Regions from separate parts of the Desulfitobacterium sp. LBE genome, predicted to be linked through region 2. Evidence: riboswitches for the same ligand, from Rfam matches in the RefSeq annotation. Region 2 holds a riboswitch; each other region holds the start of a gene.
The links. A riboswitch is a leader RNA that binds a small molecule or an ion and turns the genes downstream of it on or off. The one in region 2 is predicted to bind molybdenum cofactor.
Positions count from the first base shown of each region.

Region 1 (3,119 bases), 230 kb from region 2:
ATTACCTTGCCAGGACGGAAAAGCCCGTGCTGATTTTGCAGGGCGACAAGGATTTTCAAGTCACCGCAGAAAAGGATTTCGCTCTCTATCAGCAAATCTGCATCGGTAAGCCCAATGTCTCTTTCAAGCTCTACTCCGGACTGAACCACCTGTTTATGAAGTCGGTTTACGGCAGGGTCAAGGATTTCAAAAAAGAGTACAAAGTCCCGCAAAAAGTGTCTGCAGAGGTTTTAGCGGATATCGCAGAGTGGATAGCAAGGTATGATCAATCTCGCATCTTCAACAACCTGATAAGCGCTGCCTCAGCATATCCCAATCCTCTCTAAACTGACGTGCCAGATTGGGCCGTCTCCTTACTGCCAAGGGATGGTAGGAGACGATGCAGGGGTATCCCAGTATAACATGCCATGATCCTCGCAGATTCTTTACGTGGGCCTCCTGGTCATCAAACATCGCCTGAACAACGGTATCTCCCAGACAAACCAGCAATTGCGGCTGTATGGTTTTAATTTGTTGGATCAGAAATGATTTACTGAAGGCCCTGGCTTCTTCTTTATTGTATCGGCGAAGGGGCCGGCATTTTAAAAGATACGTTATATAAATGTCATCCGGCGTCAAATCAGCTTGATGCAAAGCTGTCTGCAACGTTTGCCTTGTGCCGCAGACATATTCATGGCCATCTTTGTCTTCACGGGCGCCTGGATTATCTAAAATTATAACAACAGGCGCCTTGGGATTACCCTCTCCCCAAATGATCCGCGCTTTTTCCGTGCAGACTTCACATTCCCTATAAGCGACGGCTTCTTTGGGCAATTTATCTTCCGGCCAAATCACCGGTTCAAAACACGAATCCATATTAACTCTCCTAACCCTGCTGGGATTATTAGGACCAACTATTTAGCTATCGCTTTAATGGTTATATTGTCCATAATTTGCGATATATTTCATGATCGCATTACCACCCATTACATATTACCTATCACTCATTACCCATACCCATTTCCTTCCCTGCACTTTTGCGACCCATTACGCATGAAATTTGCTTCGTCAGCTTGCATCGATGCATGGTGTTATTAGGAAAAAATAAACCGTTTTCTCCCAAAACCAAACAAAACCATTGATAAATATAAACGTTATGCAGTATAATATCATTGGAAGAATGTAAATCATGTTTATGTCAGTTCAATAGCGACGTTCACAAACTTCATCCTCTCACCAACACTAACACAAGCAAATAAAACAAACATCACCATTAAGCTGCATGTTCCCGAGCTAATCGGATACCAGTCAATTGTGCTGGTTTTGACAGTAAATTTAGATTAAAAACTGAAAAAGATCTCCGAGCCGGAATGAACCTAAAGAGCAATTCTATGGACACCGGACAGGGCCCAGGCCCTCGGGGTATACTTGGAAACGGGTATGCCTTCACGTTTGAAAAGGAGGTGGATTAAAGCCAACTGTGTATGAAATCAGTTATGGCTCCGCTTTCTATTGGCGGAGCCATTATTTTTTTTAAATTTTAAAACTGTTAGGTGGTGAATTTCATTGGCAAGTATAAAAATGAAACAAGTCATGGAATTTTTTGCGGAGAACTATGATATAAACCTCAATGATGCTGAAGAATATTTCATGGCCATTGTTTCTGTCGGATTGTCTTTAAATAAGGAAATGCGAAAAGATGTAGCTGCAATCTATAATCAGAACAAATTAATGTTTTTTGAAAGCACTAAAGAATTTTCAGGATATAATCATGTTTTGCTGAGCAGCGGCGACCTGGAACAAGAAATTTATGCTAAAAAAACTTTAGGTATTTTGCTAAGCGCTGAACAGTCCGAGCTGATCAAAGTGAAGATCTTACGGCTGATCAAGAAGCATTACAAAGATATCTATGTTTACGCTCAAAATAATAATTACGATGGATTTAGAAAGAAATTATCAGCCATAGAAGACACCAGCAAAAACCTCAAGGTAACAGAAACCCTGATTGTTTTATTTTTTTACACTATGAAACAATTAAATGAAAATATAATCAACCTGCAAGTAGTCGAAAATGCCTTTAATGCGGCGAGTTTGTTTATTAACATTAACCCTATCAATACGGATATTCAAAATGAATTAAAAAGAGAAACCAGATTAGCCCAGGTAAAACAGATCGTCAAGGATGAACTTGGAACAATAAAAAACTCTTCAGATATTCTTTATAGTAACCATAAAGATTTAAAAACTATGGTAAGTTGTTTGCGCAATCTCCTGATCATAGATAAATTAGATCTTGATTTCATTGCACCCAAGGTTAACCAGGATGATTTGGATAAAGTTATGCTGGCCTTTATAAAAACTACAGGAAAAGCGGAATTTGATGAAACTCAAGTTGTGCAATCCTTCGGTGCCGGATATATTATGAAAATGCTGCTTAATGAATACTTAAGAGCGAGGGAGCTTTATCTTACTTATAGTGATGAAGATGCCCTCTATTCCGAATTAAAAGCTCTTAAGGAAAAGCTGGATACTGCATCATTGGCAAAGGACACTGTTGAAATCCAGGCGCACAAACTGAAAAGCGAGATTGAAACGCATGAGCTTAAACTGAAAAATGCCTTATCAGAGCAAAGCAGATTTTATGAAGCACAAATCAATGAGTTAAATAAGGAGATCGATAGACTTAAAATAAACCTGGATGCGGAAATGAAAAATAGAGAGGAACTTTTTCAGCTTCGGGAGTTTTTCATCGATCTTAAAAACGACTATTCACCTACAGATACCTCCTTGGATCTATCGAGGTTTATCGCCAACAAGAAGCTCTTAATCATCGGCGGGACCCCAAGTTGGCGGAAACGTTTGGAGGCTAAATTCCCCACCATCCTTACGGCAGATGGCTTTAATGACAAGATTGAACTGAGAAGTTATGGAGAGGTGGATTTCGTTCTCTTCTATTCAAGCTATATGAGTCACAAAACCTATTATAAAACCGTCGATTTCATAAGAGCCAATGATATTCCGGCCGGTTATATTGGTAGAACAAATATGGATTTAGTCGAATTTGAAATAGCTGAAGAATTAAATAAGCGATTAGCAGCTCATTAGGGGATTTTTAATCCTGTTCTCGGTTTGAGCATAAA
Region 1 covers NZ_VLKD01000001.1:1,841,118-1,844,236, forward strand. Annotated here, with positions in the region: gene DESLBE_RS08765 (alpha/beta fold hydrolase) at 1-326, shown strand, start outside; gene DESLBE_RS08770 (uracil-DNA glycosylase) at 280-855, opposite strand; molybdenum cofactor riboswitch at 1,326-1,458, shown strand; gene DESLBE_RS08775 (keratin) at 1,546-3,084, shown strand.
Region 1: it holds a riboswitch for molybdenum cofactor, as region 2 does, so the genes downstream of both, DESLBE_RS08775 (keratin) here and moaA (GTP 3',8-cyclase MoaA) in region 2, are expected to answer to the same signal.

Region 2 (3,119 bases):
TCTCCCACATTAATAGAGCCGCCTTCCAGAACACGGATGAAGATCCCTTCCTTGGGCATAACACAGTCCCCCGCTTGATAATAAATAGCACATCGGGTGTGACATTCTTTGCCGATCTGTGTCACTTCGCCCACGCCGGTTTCACCTATCTTTAATTTTGTGCCCAGGGGCAGGCTCACCAGATCGATTCCTTCAGTGGTTAAATTCTCGGCAAAATCTCCCGGTCCTACATCAAGTCCCATATCCTGCATCTTCTTGATGCTTTCCATCGCCAGCAAGCTTACCTGACGATGCCAATCCCCGCCATGAGCATCTCCTTCGATACCAAAATCAACCTTCAGTACTCCCTCCCCTACATTTTTTTTCCGCATCCCTTTTTTCTCACTTGTACAAACTGCGATAATCTTCGCCATCATCATTCCTCCTAATTTATTTTAAATCATTCGAATTTATCTATTAAGTTGTGCCCTTTAAGTGATCTTCGCGAATAAAATGCCCGCTCTTGCCGCCGGTTTTTTCCATAAGCCGGATATCGCCGATGACCATGGTCTTGTCGATAGCCTTGCACATATCATAAATAGTTAAGGCAGCAACACTGACAGCCGTAAGCGCTTCCATCTCAACCCCGGTTTTACCCGTGACTTTGACAATTCCTTCGATTTCTATGGTTCCGGGAGGGACAATTTCGAAATTCAGCTTTGCTCCGGTAATAGCCAGAGGGTGACACATAGGAATCACATTTGAAGTTTGTTTGGCTGCCATGATTCCCGCGACCTGGGCCACCGCCAACACATCCCCTTTGGCAATCTGTCCTGAGCGAATCCTCTCCAAAGTCTCCGCCTGCATTTCCACCTTACCCCGGGCCGTAGCCACCCGGGTCGTCTCCGCCTTATCCGAGACATCCACCATACGTGCCCGGCCTTCTTCATCAAAATGTGTCAGTTCCATAATTATCCTCCAATCTGGGACATAATCCGTTGATCCTGCCAGGCCTGATCATTCATATGATGTTCAGCCGGCTTATTCCAAATCGCCTGGGCAAAAACATCCCTGACCTCGTCATCACTCTTGTTGGAGCGAAGCACTGCACGAAAATCCACTTCTTTGGAACTGTGTAAGCACAGGCGCAGCTTCCCGTCAGGCGTCAGGCGAATTCGATTGCAAGTGCTGCAGAAATGCTTGCTGATAGCGCTGATAAAGCCCACACTGCCCTTAAAACCCTCTGAAGTGATATATTCCGCAGGACCTCCTCCTTGAATATCGTGAGTGGCTTTAAGGCCTTCTAAACCCAGTATCGCTTTCATCTCATCGATAGATACAAAATCACTGCGTTTATCCGAGCTGATCCCGATAGGCATCAATTCGATAAAGCGAACATGAAGTGGATAGTCACGAGCTAATTCCATAAAACGGGGCAGCTCATGGCTATTGAAATCACGAACCACCACCACATTGAGTTTAACCGGATGCAGCCCTACTTCGAGAGAGCGGTGTATTCCCTGAAAGACTTTCTTAATATCCCCACCACGGGTAAGTTCCCGGAACCTATCTTCATTGAAAGTATCCAGGCTTATATTGACCCGATTAACTCCCGCCTTTTTCAGATCTTCCGCCATGTCCGCAAGAAGTATCCCATTGGTGGTCAGCATCAAATCTTCCACTCCTGGAATTTGCGAGGCATTCTGCAAAAATTCCAGAACTCCGGCCCTGATTAAGGGTTCCCCGCCGGTGATGCGGAACCGTCTAAAGCCCAATGTGGTGCTAATCCGCATGACACGCAATATTTCCTCATAGGTTAAGATGCGCTCATGAGGAATCCATTGGACTCCTTCAGCGGGCATGCAATATTTACATCGTAAATTGCAGCGATCTGTAATGGAAATCCTCAGGTATTCGATCTGGCGCCGATATTGATCTTGCATAGATTCCCCTCACCTTCACGTTCATTATTCCACAAAATAAATAAGCCCCACGGTCTGTAAAACCGCGGAGCTCCCGCATACCCTACAGACTCCTTTCCAAATGGGAGGCATTACTGTTTCCAATAATACCCGGTGCAGAATGCACGACTGGTAAACCATAGCTAACTTTAGGTTTCCAGTTTCGGAGCACATAAACATATTCTATTTGCTCATTATTCCATGTTTCAAAATAATTATAGCAGAATGAATGTAACTACTTGTAGTATACACCATTTTGGAGATTGCCAAAAGAGTTCAAAGCAATAATATTTCTTAATCCTTATTAATATTTCTTAATATATTCCAGATAAATAACATTTTTTCCATTAAAAATAATAAAGAATGTTCTTTTTACAGCATTAAATACTATGACTATTGTGTTGCCGCAGCTCCAGGCACTCCTGAGGGGTATTCATATTGCTTAAAAAAAGATGTATTGCGGGAAAATCCCGGAAATCCTTCTCCCTTAGATAACGCACTCTGCTGTATTGCTGAACAAGTTTTGTCAGTTTAAGATGCTTTGCCTTTAAGCTCTCGGCAAGCAAGGGGAGGCAATTCTTGTGGTAAAAAGCATGAAGAGGGTGAACTACACCCTCAATCTCGGGGACTAAAATATCCTCGCCTTTAATTTCTTCAGCCATAAATCGAATCACCTCTGTATTCAAAAAAGGCATATCGCAAGCAGCAAAAAATGCATAATCATAACGGGCTTCCCGCAGGCATGCTTCCAGTCCACCTAATGGCCCATGATCCGGATAATTATCCTTGATCACCTTTACTCCATAGTCAGCGTAAAGCTCCGGATGATTGCTGCTAATCATCACTTCCGCAAAAACCGCATTGAAGACAGCTAAGCTGTGTTCGATAAGCGGTGCCCCATCCCATTCAATAAAAGCCTTGTTGCAACCCATGCGGGAACTTTTCCCACCGGCCAGAATAATCCCGGTCATCGGCAGAAGGGTTTGTCCATAATCAGCACCCATATCCTATGTCTCCCTTATCTCTATCAACGTTTAAGCTTTTGTCTTATATTGTAACACAGATAGCGAAAACATGCCTAGGGTGGAGCTCTAGAAGGTTTTAACCATTGCTGCCTTTTTTCTGTAACAAAAAGAGAGTGCCCTACGCTATATACTGGATATAGCCAGGCACTCTCCT
Region 2 covers NZ_VLKD01000001.1:2,068,770-2,071,888, forward strand. Annotated here, with positions in the region: gene DESLBE_RS09820 (MOSC domain-containing protein) at 1-413, opposite strand, end outside; gene moaC (cyclic pyranopterin monophosphate synthase MoaC) at 457-948, opposite strand; gene moaA (GTP 3',8-cyclase MoaA) at 951-1,922, opposite strand; molybdenum cofactor riboswitch at 1,995-2,121, opposite strand; gene DESLBE_RS09835 (molybdenum cofactor guanylyltransferase) at 2,321-2,944, opposite strand.

Region 3 (3,119 bases), 1.5 Mb from region 2:
ATTTGGCTGAGCAATGGTTGTAAAAAAAGGGAGCCTCGCCAACTGCTTTAAATTACCTAAAGCCGTTGGGCGAGGCTCCCTTACCTTGCACTATCAGAAAGTATAAGGGCAACCAGCGACTTCGCCTCCTTCGTAAGTATGCGTTTAAGGCACGGCGAAGCCGGGTTTTCTTTAACGCTTATTTGCCGAAGGGACAGTGAGGATAGGTACATTCCGGACACTCCAGGCACAAGCCGCCATGACCGTATTTGGCAATTTCCAGGCGGGTAAGCCGCTCACCGGCCAGAATGCGGGTGGCCACCAGGTCAAAGACCGTTTTTCTTGAGTACATGACACATCCGGGCAATCCCAGAATCGGGATATCATCCAGGTAAGCCAGCAACAGCATGGCTCCGGGAAGAACAGGAGTGCCATAAGTGATCAACTCTCCCCCCAGACCTTTGATGGCTGTAGGGGTTAAATCATCGGGATCCACGGACATGCCGCCGGTGACCAGGACCATTTCCGCGCCTTGTTCGATATGCTCGCGGATGCGTTCCTGAATCATCTCCACATCATCGTCGGCGAAGGTTTGCCCCAGCAGGACAGAACCCCATTCAGCCACTTTTCTTTGCAGAACCGGTCCGAATTTATCCTGGATACGGCCATGGTATACTTCACTTCCCGTGGTCACCACCCCAACCTTTTTGGATTGCAGGGGGCGGATTTGCAGAATGGGTTCCTCGAAGCGGCGGGCGATTCCTTCCGCTTCGATCACGACATTTTCATCAATCATCAAAGGAACTACTCTGGTCCCGGCTATCTTCTGCCCTTTCTTCACCGGGCGGTGATTATGAAGGGTGGCAAGAATAATATATTCCAAAGAATTAAGGGCGTAGATCCCTTCTTCCGAAGCATAGATTAAACCATCCTCTTCAGCAATCAGATTGACCTTTCCCTCTTTCGTTTCACTGAAAGAAAGCCCCGGACCGGCCACAGCCTTGGCCAGGCGCTCCGCCGCTTCATCTTCGTGAATAAGACCCGGAGTCTGATCCCAGACAAAAATATGCTCTTTTCCCATACTAAGCAGGGTGGGAATATCCTCTTCTTTGATCACATGACCCTTTCTAAAGCGGGCGTCTTTTGTTTTTCCTGGAATAATTTGTGTCAGATCGTGCATAAGCACCGATCCAATCGCATCCTGTACTTTAACCTTCTGCATAGGGGTTCCTCCTTTTCTTTACGGAAGGCATGTTCATTTCTAAGCATACCCTGGTTTCAGATATTTCTGAAACGGCCAAAATTCCGTAGATAGCGTCAGACTTGCTTCAGTCAGTAGGAAATATGGCTCGGCCATTCCCTATTATAAACCATAAGCAGCAATCAGGGAATGTCTCACTGCTCAAGAAAATAGTTTTTTCTACTTTTAAAGGGTTTCTGCCAAGGAATAGAGAATTTTCTTCATAATAAACTTCTATGATAGTTTATGAGAGGAAGAGAAGTATGGCTAGTAATATCACCGGGTTTGAACTATTTAAAAGCAATCCTAACTGGCAGGAACTGCCCGATTCATTTTGGGAGTTTTGTTCTGCTCATGGACGGGTTCGCCATTATGCAGCAAAGCAATTCCTTTTCTTTTTCGGAGAAGAAAGCAACTCAGTTTATTTTTTGCTCAAAGGCCGCATTCAAATCCTGCTTATGAGTGAATTTACCGAAAAAATTTTCCGGATTCTGCAGCCGCCCGCATTTTTTCCGGAAGTTGTTTTAGATAGTAAAACTTATCCTTATGCAGCCCTCACTGCTGAAGCCTCCGATGTTTTCGTTTTGGATCGCAAAGCACTGGTCCAATATTTTAAGGAAAATCCTTCCACCCTTCTGCCTTTTTATCAAAACATGGCTTTGGATCTCCGCAGAGCCTACCGGCAAATCAAAAACATCGCTCTGGGGGATGCTCGTTCCCGGCTGGGGGCCAAACTCTTTGCCCTGGCTCATGTCCACGGCCAGGAGACCCCTGAGGGAATTCTGATCACTGTTCCTCTGACCGCTACCGAGCTGGCGGGAATGTGCAGCTTAGCGCGGGAATCCGTGAGCCGCATCTTAAGCGAATTGCGGGATTTAGGAATACTTAAAATGGAGAAAAAACAAATCACCATCAGCGATTTAGAGCAACTGAGGAGCTGGATTCACGAACGCCAAAACTCTTTGTAAAACCTTACAGATGCGGTCGGCGGTCCAGAAAATGAGTAAGCCTTTCCTGAGGCAGGCCATTGTCTATATAGTCTTCAAGGATGCGGCCAATGATCCGGGGAAGTTCAGAAGTCTGGAGCTTTTCCCTGGACAATCGCGCCAATTGGGGATGCCTTCCCAGGCGTCCGCCGAGATGAAGAGTCCATCCCGATTCCCCAGGGAGGATTTTGCCTGTGGGGCAGGAACGGACACAATCCCCGCAGCCAATGCACTTCGTCGGCTCAAATTCCAGCTCTCCCTGCCAGGATAAGGCACCTTCCTGACAAGAACGGCAGCAGGCCTGGCAGCCCGTACACCTTGCCTCCGTGAGCTTAGGCATAAGAAAACCAGTCAGACCGATATCTTTGATTTGGGGCTGGGAACAAGCGTTAGGACAACCGGCTATGCTGATCTTCGGTAAATGATGATAATGAATCACCGGAAACTTTTGCTTCAAATGGGATAATAAATCCAGATTCTTGAGCATCTGCTCTAACTGTTGGTGTAATAAAGACCAGTCCTGAGCAGATTTACCGCAGTTTCTCCGGCAGTGCTCCAGGACAAAGCCAGGATGATCGATCATTATGCCTCCTCCATTGCTCATCATTTGAACTTATTGTACCATCCTCAGACTCTGGTGTTGTGTTTTGGGTCACACTTCTCAAGTTCACAGCGGCAAATAAAAAGCATAGCCATTTGACTATGCTTAAAATGTCATTTGGGGTTGCTAAGCTTTACTCGCTTCTGTCTGCTGAGGGATATGCCTGCCTTTCCTCTCCGAAATCAATAACCCTGTTAATGTCAGTACAATTCCCAATACTGAAACTCCGGTAATTTCCTCACGCAGCACAATTACGGCAGTAATAACGGTTATGACGGGAACCAGATAAATATAGACGCTGGTTTTGACTGCG
Region 3 covers NZ_VLKD01000001.1:614,945-618,063, reverse strand. Annotated here, with positions in the region: gene DESLBE_RS02925 (molybdopterin-binding protein) at 179-1,201, opposite strand; molybdenum cofactor riboswitch at 1,194-1,346, opposite strand; gene DESLBE_RS02920 (Crp/Fnr family transcriptional regulator) at 1,483-2,187, shown strand; gene DESLBE_RS02915 (4Fe-4S dicluster domain-containing protein) at 2,192-2,788, opposite strand; gene DESLBE_RS02910 (DMT family transporter) at 2,933-3,119, opposite strand, start outside.
Region 3: it holds a riboswitch for molybdenum cofactor, as region 2 does, so the genes downstream of both, DESLBE_RS02925 (molybdopterin-binding protein) here and moaA (GTP 3',8-cyclase MoaA) in region 2, are expected to answer to the same signal.

Region 4 (3,119 bases), 310 kb from region 2:
CAGTAGCGGCGCCGGTCTCATCGGTAGTGAAGATAATCGCTTTATCCCTTCCCAGCAGCTTCTGATTGCCCCCCTGCAGGTTTTCGGAAATGGTCAGGATATAAAGAGTATTTGCCAGTAGGTGTTGTTGGGGACGGATCACAATCTCCTTTTTCTTATCAGAATTATCATCAGGGTCCGCCATGATGACATCGATCTCTATAGGCTGGTTTTTGCTGCTGCGCAAAGAAAAACAATGCAGGTTATTATCGCGCACTGCTTTCGTAATCACATTATTGGAAAAAGTCAGTCTGATTTCGGTATTAACCGGGATATTTTCGTCACCGGAATTGATATTGCTTTTCTCCAGGGCCAAGGAAAGATAAGGGCTGCATAGCTTCTTATTATATGGAGTGATATCGACAATCTCCCGTGTCGTAAACAATATGGTGTGGTTTTCTTTCAAGTACTTATAATTATTAGCCTGCAGCAGCTTAGATATGGTTAGCTTATAAAATCTTCCGTCCGTAAGCCGGATTTTGGGTTTGATCACGAAGATTCTTTCCGCCCTTTGCCCCAGCATTTTCTTGCTTCCCGAAATAATTTCAATCGGAATCTCCTTCATCTCACCGTCATAGAGATGGAATCCTGCCATATTTCGGTTTGTGCCGTCAGGGATTCTATGCTCCATAATAGCCGAGACATTGGAAGAAAAGACTACCTCCATTTCAAAGCCATCCCCGGCAGAATTTTTGAGATTAATGGCCTGTACTGTCAGCGGGTTTTCCCCTACGGCATAACTGGAAGAAAGGGATGCCAAAAATAAATCAAGGGCGTCCACCTGCTCAACGGGAAGTTTCCGTATATTACCGATAATCCGGCTGATTTTCGGTGATTGAGGCTCGCTCAGCAGTTCCTCGCCGAGCAGCTCTCCCAGGCTGATGCCCAACCCCTGGGCCAACTTGCGCAGGGTTTCCAGGGTCGGTTGTTTTTCTCCAGACTCGATCCTGAAGATAAAGGATTGGCTTAAACCGGATAGCTTAGATAACCTGGAGGTTGAAAGCATATGATTCTCTCTCAGTTGTCTTAAGTGACTGCCAAAATCCACTTGGTGGCTCACCTCCTATGGGATATTATGCCATGAATTGCAGCAATCATCAAGGCTTGAGCTCCTGAAAAGAAATATCGCTCCCATCAAAATGAACCAGAACTTGTAATAGAAATAGTGCACAACAGCTGTTTTGAAAGCTGGTGCTATAGCAAATAATGCCTAAAGTCATATTGTATTTATGCCAACATGACAAGTAGAAAACTCCTTTTCTATTGTTTTAGGAAAAGAGAGGGGATAAGAATCTATATAAACTAATATAAACCATTTTGAAAGCTAATAAAAAGTACTTTCAATTTGGTTATATTGTGTTATAATGATTTTGACTAAAGGCATATATAATATATGCCTAATACATAAGGTTCAGGCACCAATATAATATATCTCCAAGCTGGTGAGACCTAAGGGAATTCTACGGTTGCCGGCCAGGACGAAAGTCCTCAGGGTGTGTCTGGAAACGGATAGGCCTTCACGTTTGAAAAGGAGGGAAGAAAAGTGCTTTGCAATCAAGGTGAAGCAGGAAGAAGAGTAAGATTGGTGTTTGATAATGACGGGGATAAGCCTATCAGTAGGACCCGGTGGAGTGCTCCTGCTCTGATTTTAAAGGAGGGTAAATTATGATGAAAGAATTCTTAAGCCGTAAAAGAACGCAGATTTTTTCCGTCCTCATGGTGGCGGTTTTGATGATCGCTTCCTTTGTTCCCTCAGCCTTCGCGCTGAATTACAACGGCACAGGCTCCGGTACGGGCAATAAGTCCCTGGATTTTAATGGGTATGAATATACTAAAACCGGCGGTACGGCAACCTTGAATCTCTATTTCAATAAATCCTTAGCATCCAGCCAGGTGACAGGGGGACAGTTTCAGGTTAAGTTGCACAACTCTCCTTATACGCCGGCTTCTTTCACTTACACCAATTTACAGGTGGGCAGTAATGTAAGCGGTGTGACCGATTCGGGCCTGACCAATGGCAGCACGGTTACCCTGAGCTTCGCTTCCGCTTTGGCAGACGATACCTTGTATGATGTGGTCATCAATGCCGCCACTTTGGCTGATGCCCAAGGTGCCGGCGGTGGCGGCTCAGGAAGCGGCCCCGGAAAAACCCTGGGCAACTATACCGACAGGGCGGACTTTACCTTCACTTTCAGAACACCTGACTCACTTGGAGGTTACAGCAATGTGGCTCCCGTCGTGACCTTCTTCGGCGGTCCGGCTGCCGGGACGGACTGGAGCTACGAGTCCAATCTGGGGGTTGTTTTTGACAGGCCCATCGACTCTTCGTCTCTTTCAACATTCCTGTCTGACCTGAGCAGCAACTATGTCCGGACGGATCTTATGGGCAGTCCTGCCGTGGTCCAGGATCCAACGATTAACGGGTCGGCAACCGCCAATGCGGAATGTTATACCCCTCATGCCAATGCAGCCCAAACTACGTTTTTCTTTCCTGAGACGGTGAACGGCAACACCAATCCTGTCTATAACCGGGCCGATGATGCCAGCCACAGCTACAGCCTGACGTTGCCCAGCTTTACCGATGTGAGCAGCAATACCTTCAGTACCCCAGGATCGCTTTCTTTTACTACAGTGAGCGATGATCTGCCAGGGTGGCTGGATAATATCCCGACAGCTGTGGCAGGTACATCTTCTGGGGAACTGGATGTTGCCTGGGATTATAGCAACATTACTCCGTATACCGATACTTTTGATGTGTATATTGCCGATTCAACAGTTTATGCTGACCCGCTGACGGCAGTGTACAGCTTAGCAGATAGCGGTGTTATCGGTGATTCGACAACTTTAACCGGCCTTGTTTCCAACAGAACCTATTATGTGCGTGTTGTGCCGGTCAATGCTGCGGGTTCAGTAGGATTCTCCTGGGCCGGATCAGGAGCGGCCAAATAACTAATTTCTCTCCGTAAGGTGGCCAAAAAACTGGAAAGTTTCCTCGGTTAACTTCGGGGAAACTTTCCTTTTAAGCAGATTAGGACAGGCCAGAGTAGCTATAAACAAAGTGGATGATGATTGATATTTAG
Region 4 covers NZ_VLKD01000001.1:1,761,402-1,764,520, reverse strand. Annotated here, with positions in the region: gene DESLBE_RS08380 (helix-turn-helix domain-containing protein) at 1-1,087, opposite strand, end outside; molybdenum cofactor riboswitch at 1,460-1,589, shown strand; gene DESLBE_RS08375 (fibronectin type III domain-containing protein) at 1,705-2,988, shown strand.
Region 4: it holds a riboswitch for molybdenum cofactor, as region 2 does, so the genes downstream of both, DESLBE_RS08375 (fibronectin type III domain-containing protein) here and moaA (GTP 3',8-cyclase MoaA) in region 2, are expected to answer to the same signal.